Regions from separate parts of the Luteibacter yeojuensis genome, predicted to be linked through region 2. Evidence: predicted binding sites of a transcription regulator. Region 2 holds the regulator's gene; the other holds the start of a gene.

Region 1 (4,468 bases), 180 kb from region 2:
ACGCAAAAGGTCACTTCGCTTAGGGCAAGCTTGCCCGCCGCCGCGGGATCGCCGCTGAAGCGGCTCCCACATAAAGCAGGACCCGTTGCGGGACCCGGCCAGGCCAGCGTCCCAGCCCACCGGCAAACTTGTCGTATCGGCTCAGGATTCGCTTTCGGCGGGTCGTGACTGGGCCCGCGCCTCGGCGACCTGGCGCCGGTGCTGACGGAAAACCAGGCGCTCGATGCCATCGCGAACGGCCTCGGAAAGCCCCTCGAAGCCGACGAAGCCCTTGCCGTCGGTAGGCCCGGCCAGGCGCACCCCGGGCAGTTCCAACGGCAGTGCCCGGCAGGTGTCGAAGTGAATTTTCAGCATCACGGACTGGCCGACCGGCGGCAGACCGGCCCAGGGCAGCACGGCCCCGGCGGCATTGAAGCGGAGAGGAATGCGCGGCGGCAGGCTCGACTGCGGAAGCAGCAGCCGGTTCACGATCTCCATGAGCACGTTGAGCTTGGCGTCGAGCCGGGCCACTTCCTGCGAAAGCGGGCTATCGTCCTCGGCGCTGTCGGCGCGGCGTTCCATCAGGGCCGAGACGGCGACCAGGACGTTGGCGTTGCGGTCGTTGATGAGCGCCAGTGCGGTGGCATCGGGCCGCGATGCGATCTCGCAGGTAGCGTGGAACGTCGCGTCCCAGGCCACCCGCTCGGAAAATGCCTTCCAGCCCTCGTCGCTCATATGCCCCGCCCTCACGGAAGAAGGTTCGCCGCTCAGAACGAACTATACGCGGCCACGGCGCGGCGCACGCGGCGAGAGGCGTCCCACGCCACCGCTGCTTCGTCGCGGGCGACGGACACGAGATCCTTGATGAGTCCATCGAGCAGCATGATGGACTTCAGCGATTCCAGCGTCTCCGGCGCCGGCCGCATCGTGCCGCGGCGCAGGACCGGCTCGCGTTCGGCTTCGAGCGCGGCGAGGTCGTCCCAGCGGGCTTCGCTGGCCGCAGCATGCATCGCCTCGGTCAGGTCCAGCACGCGGTCGAGGTCGCACCAGACCTCGGTCACGCGCCGGCTCCGGTGGGCTGACGTGCCTCGACGGGGATGGCCACCCAGCTTTCGCGGATCTGGCCGAGCAGGCGGGTCACTTCGTCGATCGCTTCGCTGTCGCTGTACAGATTGGCGTGGAGCAGACGGCGGCTCATGTAGTCGTAAAGGCCCGCGAGCTGGCCGACCAGTGGTGTCGGCACCTCGTGATTCAACGAGGATTGCAGTCCACCGACAATCTCGATGGCCTTGGAAATCGCCTCGCCCTTGCCGGCGACATTGCCCGTCGCGATGCAGCCACGGGCGAAACGCATGCGCTCGAGCGCACCGTCCATGAGCATGGTGATGAGGCCATGGGGGTCGGCCGTCTCGACGCCGCCCGCCGTACGAACCTGCTGGTAGGCGCCTGCGCCCTGGGAATATCCGAGTGCCATGTCTGTTTCCTGGGGCCGCCGTTACTTGTTCGCCGTCAGCGCGTCGAACTGCTGCTGGAGATAGCTGCTGGTACCGGCCAGCTTGGTCATCATTGCGTCGAGCGCCGTGTATTGCTTGGTCAGGCGATCGGTGTAGTCCTGGATCTGTTTATCGAAGTCGGCGGCCTGGTCTTGCAGGTCCTTCGTCTTCTGGTTCAGGTTGTTCGTACGCTGGGTGAGGATGCCGGTGGTGGACGTCCAGCCGGTGATCAGCTTGTCCAGCTTCGGCGCGATGCCGTTGTCCCCGCTGAGAAGGTTCTGCGATTCCCGGGGGTTGTCGGCCAGCACCTTGTTGAGCTTGGTGGTGTCCAGCTTGAGCGAGCCGTCGACCTGGAACGAGACGCCGAGGTCGCTCAGCGAGGTCGGACCGCTGCTGTTGCCGGTGAATTGCGAGCCGAGCAGGGTCGAGACCTGGCTCTTGATCGAGTTGACCGTGGCATCGCCGATCAGCGCGCCCACCTGCTGGTTGGTGGCGTCGTACTTGGTCAGCTGCTGGTAGGTCGAGATGAAGGCGTTATACGAGGTCACCAGGGCGCCGAGCGCGGTGGAGACGGCGCTGGTGTCGTTGGTGATGGTGACGGTCGTGGGGTTGAAGCTATTATCGGGGTTTTGGGTGGAGACCTTGGAAAGAGTCAGGGTCACGCCGTCGATCGCCTTCGTGACGACGTTGGTCGGACTGCTGGCAGGGAGCTTGTCGATCGTGAACAGGGCGTCCTGAGCCTTGACCGTCGGCGTATCCGTGGCCGGATCGAAATCCAGCTGGGAAAGCCCGCCGTCGCCACCGCTGGTGACGACCTTGAAGGCGTTGTCCTTGCCGGTGACCGAGGAGGTGAGCACCAGGTGCGCGCCATCGGTGCCGGTGACGATGCTGGCGGTGACGCCGGGGTTGTCCTTGGACTTGTTGATGATGTCGCGGATGTTTTCCAGCGAATTCGCGCCGCTCGCGATGTCCACGCTCATCGACTTGTCGCCGATGGAGATGGTGAGGTTGCCGGTACCGAGCGCGGCCTTGCTGTCGGTGAAGGCAGTGGAGGTCGTCTTCTGCGAGGTCGCCAGCTGGGTGACCACGATGTTGTAGGTGTTGGGCTGTGCGGTGCTGTCCGCGGCGGCCGAGAGCATCGACGAATCGCCGACCGAAACTTTCGTCGTCGTGAACGCCGTGCCGTCGGTCAGGGCCTTGATGGCGCTCTGCAGGCTGGTCAGCGAAGAAGTGAAATTGCCCACCGCCGAAATCTGGGTGGCGTTCGCCTGCGTGTCGGCCGCGTTCTTGGCGTCGGTGGCCTTGCGCTTGTTGGCGACAAGGTTGCTGACGATCGACGCGACGTCGATGGAACTGCTGCCGAGGTTGACGGGATTCGTGGCCATGAAGCTCTCCTTGAAGACGCCTCACTGCCCCGGGCGCCAATTTGTCGACGGCTGGCGCCCTCGCGAGCGCCAGCCGTGACAACTAAGCAATTACCCTGCCAAGACCCGGAAAGCCCGGGCCCGGCGGTCCTGCACCTGTTACTGGAGCAGCTTCTGGACGATCTGCTGGCTCTGGTTCGCCTGGGCGAGGACCGAGACGCCGGCCTGCTGCAGGATCTGGGCCGACGACATGTTGGCCGTTTCCTGGGCGAAGTCCGCGTCCGTGATGGCCGAACGCGAGGCCGTCAGGTTCTGCGAGATGTTCTGCAGGTTGGAGATCGTGGACTCGAAGCGGTTCTGCACGGCGCCGAGGTCCGAACGGAGGTCGGAGATCGACTGCAGGGCGGCATCGACGCGGTTGATCGTGTCGTTGGCGCCGTCGACCGTCTTGACGCTCGAGGTGGCCAGGGTGTCGGTCGCGTTCACGGCGTCGGTCGCGGCGAAGCCGAGGTTGGTCGCTTCGGCACCCGACACGGCGATGGTCTTGGCCGAGGCGATGTTCAGCTTGCCATCGGTACCGACGTAGGCGGTGATGCCTTCGCTGGAGTGCGAGTTCACGGCGTCGGCAACATCCTGGGCGGACTTGAAGTTGCCCGTGATGTCGAACGAGGTACCACCACCCACCGAGATGGTCAGGTCACCGGCGGCAAGCGTCTTGCCGGCCGAGTTGTCCGTCACGTCGATCGACGTGGCCGTCGTGGTGTTGTTGGCAACGGTGAAGTCGCTGCCCAGCTGCGCCTGCAGGAAGGAGACGGCATCCGCTTGGGTGGCGCCCGTGTAGGTGCCCCAGTCGACGCTCTTGCTGCCGTACGTGACCACGCCCTTGGCGGAGGCATTGGCGGCCGTCCAGTCGGTGGCCACGGCTTCGGTGGTCGTCGTGCCGAGCTTGCCGCTCAGGTCGACCGAGTCCGTCGCCAGCTGGCCGATCTGGTTCGCCTTGACGCCCTTGTCGAGGCCGACGGTGATGACTTCACCGACGTTCGCGCCGACCTGGAAGCTGAGGTTCTTCGACGAACCGTCGAGGACCTTCATGCCGTTGAAGTTGGTCTGCGTGGCGATACGGGTCACTTCCGACAGACGCTGCTGCACTTCGGCGTCGAGCGCGGCGCGGTCGCTGGAGGAGTTCGACGCGTTGGTCGACTGCACGGCCAGCTCGCGGATGCGCTGCAGGTTGTTGGTGACTTCGTCCAGCGCCGACTCGGTGGTCTGCGACAGCGAGATACCGTCGTTGGCGTTGCGGACAGCCTGGGTCAGGCCATTGATCTGGGTGGTGAAGCGGGTCGAAATGGCGAGGCCGGCGGCGTCGTCCTTCGCGCTGTTGATGCGGTTACCCGACGACAGACGCTCGATCGCCGACGACAGCTTCGTCTGCGAGGTGCTCAGGTTACGCTGAGCGTTCAGCGACATGATGTTGGTGTTGATGGTCAGAGCCATGGGATTTTGATCCTTTGTAAGCGGAACCGAATTGCCGGAGGTTGTGCGGCGTAGTCCGGCGGGGTTCCGTTAGGGAAGCCTTCCGCCTCAGGGAGGTTTACGGCACGCCGGAGAGAAACTTGAGGACTTTTTCTACCT
Region 2 (4,468 bases):
CATGCCGGTGAGCACCACGAGGTGGATCGCGTCGGGCTCGACGATGGGGCTGGCGACTTCGTCGATCACGGGCTCACCATGGAGAGAAACGGCGCATCTGATGCGCCTGGCGGTCGATGAAGGTCTGCGCGGGATCGATGCCCTTGCTCTTCAGCACGTGGTTGCGCACGGCGGCCTCGACCAGCACGGCGAGGTTGCGGCCGGGCGCGACGGGGATCGTGATCTTGGGCACGTCCACGTCGAGCACGTTGCGCCGGCTGACATCGCCGGTGAGGCGGGTCATGGCGTCGGGCTCCTCGCCGGCCTGGAGCGGTTTCAGGTGCACCACGAGGCGCAGGTACTTCGAAGGCTTCACCGCGGTATGGCCGAACATCTCGCGGATGTTGAGCACGCCCAGGCCGCGCACCTCGAGGAGGTCCTGCAGCAGTTCGGGGCAGGCGCCGTCGATGACGTCGGGTGCGATGAGGGTGAATTCGGTGGCGTCGTCGGCGACGAGGCGATGGCCGCGGCTGATCAGTTCCAGGGCCAGCTCGCTCTTGCCCGAGCCGGGTTCGCCGGTGATCAGCACGCCGATGGAGAACACCTCGAGGAACACGCCGTGCAACGTGACCCGCGGCGCGAGCGTGCGCGCCAGGTGGTATTGCAGGTAGGTGAGGAGTTCGTGGCCGCGCTTGGTGCTCTGCCACAGCGGCGTGTCGGTTTCCTCGGCCACTTCGCGCAGGTCGGACGGGATCGACTGGTCTTTCGTGACGATCAGCGCGGCCGGCTGGTACGCGGCGATCTTGTGGATGGCCTCCCAGCGCTGGCGCGAATCCAGGCCGTCGAGGTAGTTCAGCTCCTCCGTGCCGATGATCTGCACCTTGTTGGGGTAGATCACGTTGAGGTAGCCGACCAGCGACGGGCGCCGGCTCTGCTTGGCGTTGGGTTCGAGCACGCGGGCTTCGCCACGCATGCCCGCGGCCCAGCGCAGCGCCATGCGCTCGTGTACCCCGTCGAAGAGTTGTCTGGCGGTCAGCCGTTCCACAGGCTCTCGGTCCCTTGGGAAGGAAAGGCCGGCGCGCGGGGCGCGCCGGCCTGGAGCCTATTGTGCCATCAAGGGCGGGCGGGCTGCCCGGGTCAGCTGGCGGCGCGCGCTTCCCGGACCTCGCTGTTGTGGTGGTCCTTGAGCTTTTCCTTGTGCTTTCTGAGCTGGTCGGCCAGTTTGGCGATCATGGCGTCGATCGCCGTGTAAAGGGTGTCGTTCTTGTTGTCGTCGTCCAGCCGGGCGACTCCCTCCGCGTGGAGACGGGTGCCCGAGCAGTGCAGGGTGCCTCCCGCCTTGTGCTCGTTCTTGTCGACGGAGAGGACGACGTCGAGGGCCGTGATGTTGTCGAAAAGGCGTTCGAAGCGACCGATCTGTTGTTCCACGCGCTCGCGCAGGGCGGGGGTGATCTGGATGTGCTGGCCGCTGATCTGGATTTGCATTGACGCCTCCTTCTTGCTGAGGGTGCCGCCTCGCGGCGGCGAGACCGGAGCGACGGAAGGTCGCTCCTCTAGCTCTAATCGCTTGGACCGTGGACCTTCGATGGGGTTCCTCTGCGTCGTCAGTTGGCGCGCACGCGCTCGCTGGAGCTGGGGATGCGCATCGCCTCCCGGTACTTTGCAACGGTACGTCGGGCGACCTGAATTCCGCGTCGATGCAGCTCCTCGGCCAGGGCCTGGTCGGAGAGCGGCCGCCGGGCGTCCTCGGCCGTGATGAGCTTGCGAAGCATGGCCTGGATGGCGGTCGCCGAGGCGCTGCCCCCGTCTTCCGTGGCCACGCCGCTGGAAAAGAAATGCTTGAGCTCGAAGGTGCCGCGCGGCGTATGCATGTACTTGCGCGTGGTCACGCGCGAAATGGTCGATTCATGCATGCCCACCTCCTCGGCCACTTCACGCAAAACCAACGGATGCATGGCCTCGGGGCCGTAATCGAGGAAGGCGCTCTGCCGGCGGACGATGACGTCGGCGACCTTCTGCAGCGTTTCCGCGCGCGACTGCAGGCTCTTCAGCAGCCAACGGGCCTCCTGCAACTGGCCCTTCATCCAGGTGGCGTCGTCGCCGCGCGCACGGGCTATTAAATTGCAGTAATGCTGGTTGAGACCCAGCCGCGGCTGGGCGTCCGGATTCAGACTGACCTGCCAGCGTCCGTTCTCGCGCCGGGCGTAGACGTCGGGTGCCACGTATTCGACCGGGGTGGCGTCGAGCGCCGCGCCGGGGCGCGGGTCGAGGCTGCGGATAAGCGCCGCCGCCGTGGCCACCTGCTCCTCGGGGGCCTTCAGCCGGCGGGCGATCTTGGCGATGTCGTTGCGCGCGAGCAATTCCAGGTCCTCGTTCACGATGCGGATCGCGAGTTCGCGATGCGGCGTGTCGATCGAGAACTGGGAAAGCTGGCAGAAGAGGCAGTCGCGCAGGTCCAGACTGGCGATGCCGGTGGGATCGAAGCGCTGCACGCGCTTGCGCACGCCTTCGACCTCCTCCGCGTTCGCCTGCAGTTCGGCGGGCAGGGCGGCGAGCACCGCCTCCACGCCGTCGCGCAGGTAACCGTCCTCGTCCAGCGCGTGGATGATCGCCGTGGCGATCGCATGCTCGCGTGGCGAGAACTGGGAAAGGTTGAGTTGCCATTCCAGGTGCTGCTGGAGATTTTCCGGCGCCGCGTTCTGCGGCTCGAAACCGTCCTCGTCCACGCCGTTGGCGCGCGACGACGTGCCGGTGTATTCGCTGGGGTCGCCCTGGAAGCGATCGTCCTCCCATTCCGGGGTGAGTTCCTCGGACGGGGCGGCGGTGGACTCCTCGTCCTCCCTCGATGCCTTGGCGGGCGGCTCGTCGCGCGAAGGGAACTCGGCGGCTTCGTAGCCGTTTTCCTCCGTTACGTCGTTTTCGGCCTCGGATTCGGCATCTTCGGCGAACTCGAGCAGCGGATTGCTTTCCGCGATCTGGCGGAGTTCGGCCTCGAGCTCCAGCTGCGACAACTGCAGCAGGCGGATGGCCTGCTGCAGCTGTGGCGTCAGCGTGAGCTGCTGGTGGAGGCGAAACTGGAGTCCGGGTTTCATGCCTTCGACGCTTGGGGTTCCCGAGCCATCCTAACCCCTACGAGTGGCCCAAACCAGCGGCCGGGCAGGCTAGGCCTGCCCGGCCGTCTGTCATATTCTGAATTCGCGACCCAGGTACACCTCGCGCACCTTTTCGTCCGCGAGGATGTGCTGGGGCGTGCCTCGCGCGAGCACCTCGCCGTCGTTCAGGATGTACGCGCGGTCGCAGATGCCGAGCGTCTCGCGAACGTTGTGGTCGGTGATCAGCACGCCGATGCCGCGTTCCTTGAGATGGCGGACGATGCGCTGGATCTCGCCCACGGAAATCGGGTCGACGCCGGCGAACGGCTCGTCGAGCAGCATGTACCGCGGACGCGCGGCGAGCGCGCGGGCGATTTCCACGCGGCGACGCTCGCCGCCGGAAAGACTGATGCCCTTCTGTTCGGCGATGTGCGCGATCTTGAGTTCGTCCAGCAGGCTTTCCAGTTCGTCCTCGCGCTGCTTCTGGCTCATGCCTTCGCGCAGTTCGAGCACGGCCAGGATGTTGTCGGCCACGCTGAGCCGGCGGAATACGGACGCTTCCTGCGGAAGGTAGCCGATGCCGAGCTTCGCGCGGGCGTGCATCGGCAGGCCGGTGATGTCCTGCTGATCGAGCTTGATCGCGCCGGCGTCGGCCTGGATCAGGCCCACCACCATGTAGAAGCAGGTGGTCTTGCCGGCACCGTTGGGGCCGAGCAGGCCGACCACCTCGCCTTCGCGGATGGAGAAGCCGAAATCGCGGACCACCTGGCGCGCGCGGAAGCGCTTCTGCAGGCCTTGGGCTGAAAGCATCGTGTCAGGGCTTCTTCGTGTCGTCGGATGCCGGCTTCGCGGGAGCGTTGGCGGCAGGCGCCTTGTTCTTCGGCTGGAAGGTCATGTGCACGGGGGCGCTGCCGGAACTCTCGCCCGTCATCGTGCTGTCCTTGGTGTTGTAGGTGAGCTTGTCGCCCTCGGCGCTGCCCTTTGCCGGCTGGTTGACCTTGGCGTCGCCGGTGAGCACCGCGTAATCCTGGTCGATCTTGTAATCGATATTGCGGGCGCGGCCGTCCATCGGCTGGTCCTGGTCGTCCAGCTGGTGGATGGTGGCGGGGTTGCCGTCCACAACGACCCGGGTGAGGGTGTTGTCCGCGTCGAGGTAACCGGTGGCCTTGCTGCCCGTGATCTTCAGCGTGCCCTGGGTGAGCACGACATTGGTGGTCCAGATCACCTTGCCGGGCTGGCCGTTCTGGGGGGCTTGCGTGCCGTCGAACGATTTCGACGTGACGTCCGCCGGTTGGTTGCGATCGGCCTTCTTGGCCGACACGGACGCGCTCGCCAGGAGCGTCGCGCAGAGCACCGCGATGACGGCCTTAGCGCTTGCGCGGCTGGTAGACGGTGTG

What was found. The regulator sigma-54, encoded in region 2, starts transcription at its own class of promoters, with help from an activator protein. The targets are predictions, from matches to a motif close to TGGCACGNGCNTTGC.
Region 1: the regulator sigma-54 is predicted to act here: its motif matches at 2,944-2,958, upstream of fliD (flagellar filament capping protein FliD).

What each region holds. Positions count from the first base shown of each region.
Region 1 covers NZ_JAAQTL010000002.1:125,645-130,112, forward strand. The annotation lists gene HBF32_RS15460 (PilZ domain-containing protein) at 142-714, opposite strand; gene HBF32_RS15465 (flagellar protein FliT) at 747-1,040, opposite strand; gene fliS (flagellar export chaperone FliS) at 1,037-1,453, opposite strand; gene fliD (flagellar filament capping protein FliD) at 1,475-2,857, opposite strand; gene HBF32_RS15480 (flagellin N-terminal helical domain-containing protein) at 2,996-4,330, opposite strand.
Region 2 covers NZ_JAAQTL010000002.1:301,670-306,137, reverse strand. The annotation lists gene rapZ (RNase adapter RapZ) at 1-69, opposite strand, end outside; gene hprK (HPr(Ser) kinase/phosphatase) at 74-1,024, opposite strand; gene hpf (ribosome hibernation-promoting factor, HPF/YfiA family) at 1,117-1,464, opposite strand; gene HBF32_RS16295 (RNA polymerase factor sigma-54) at 1,584-3,071, opposite strand; gene lptB (LPS export ABC transporter ATP-binding protein) at 3,162-3,881, opposite strand; gene lptA (lipopolysaccharide transport periplasmic protein LptA) at 3,886-4,468, opposite strand, start outside; gene lptC (LPS export ABC transporter periplasmic protein LptC) at 4,439-4,468, opposite strand, start outside.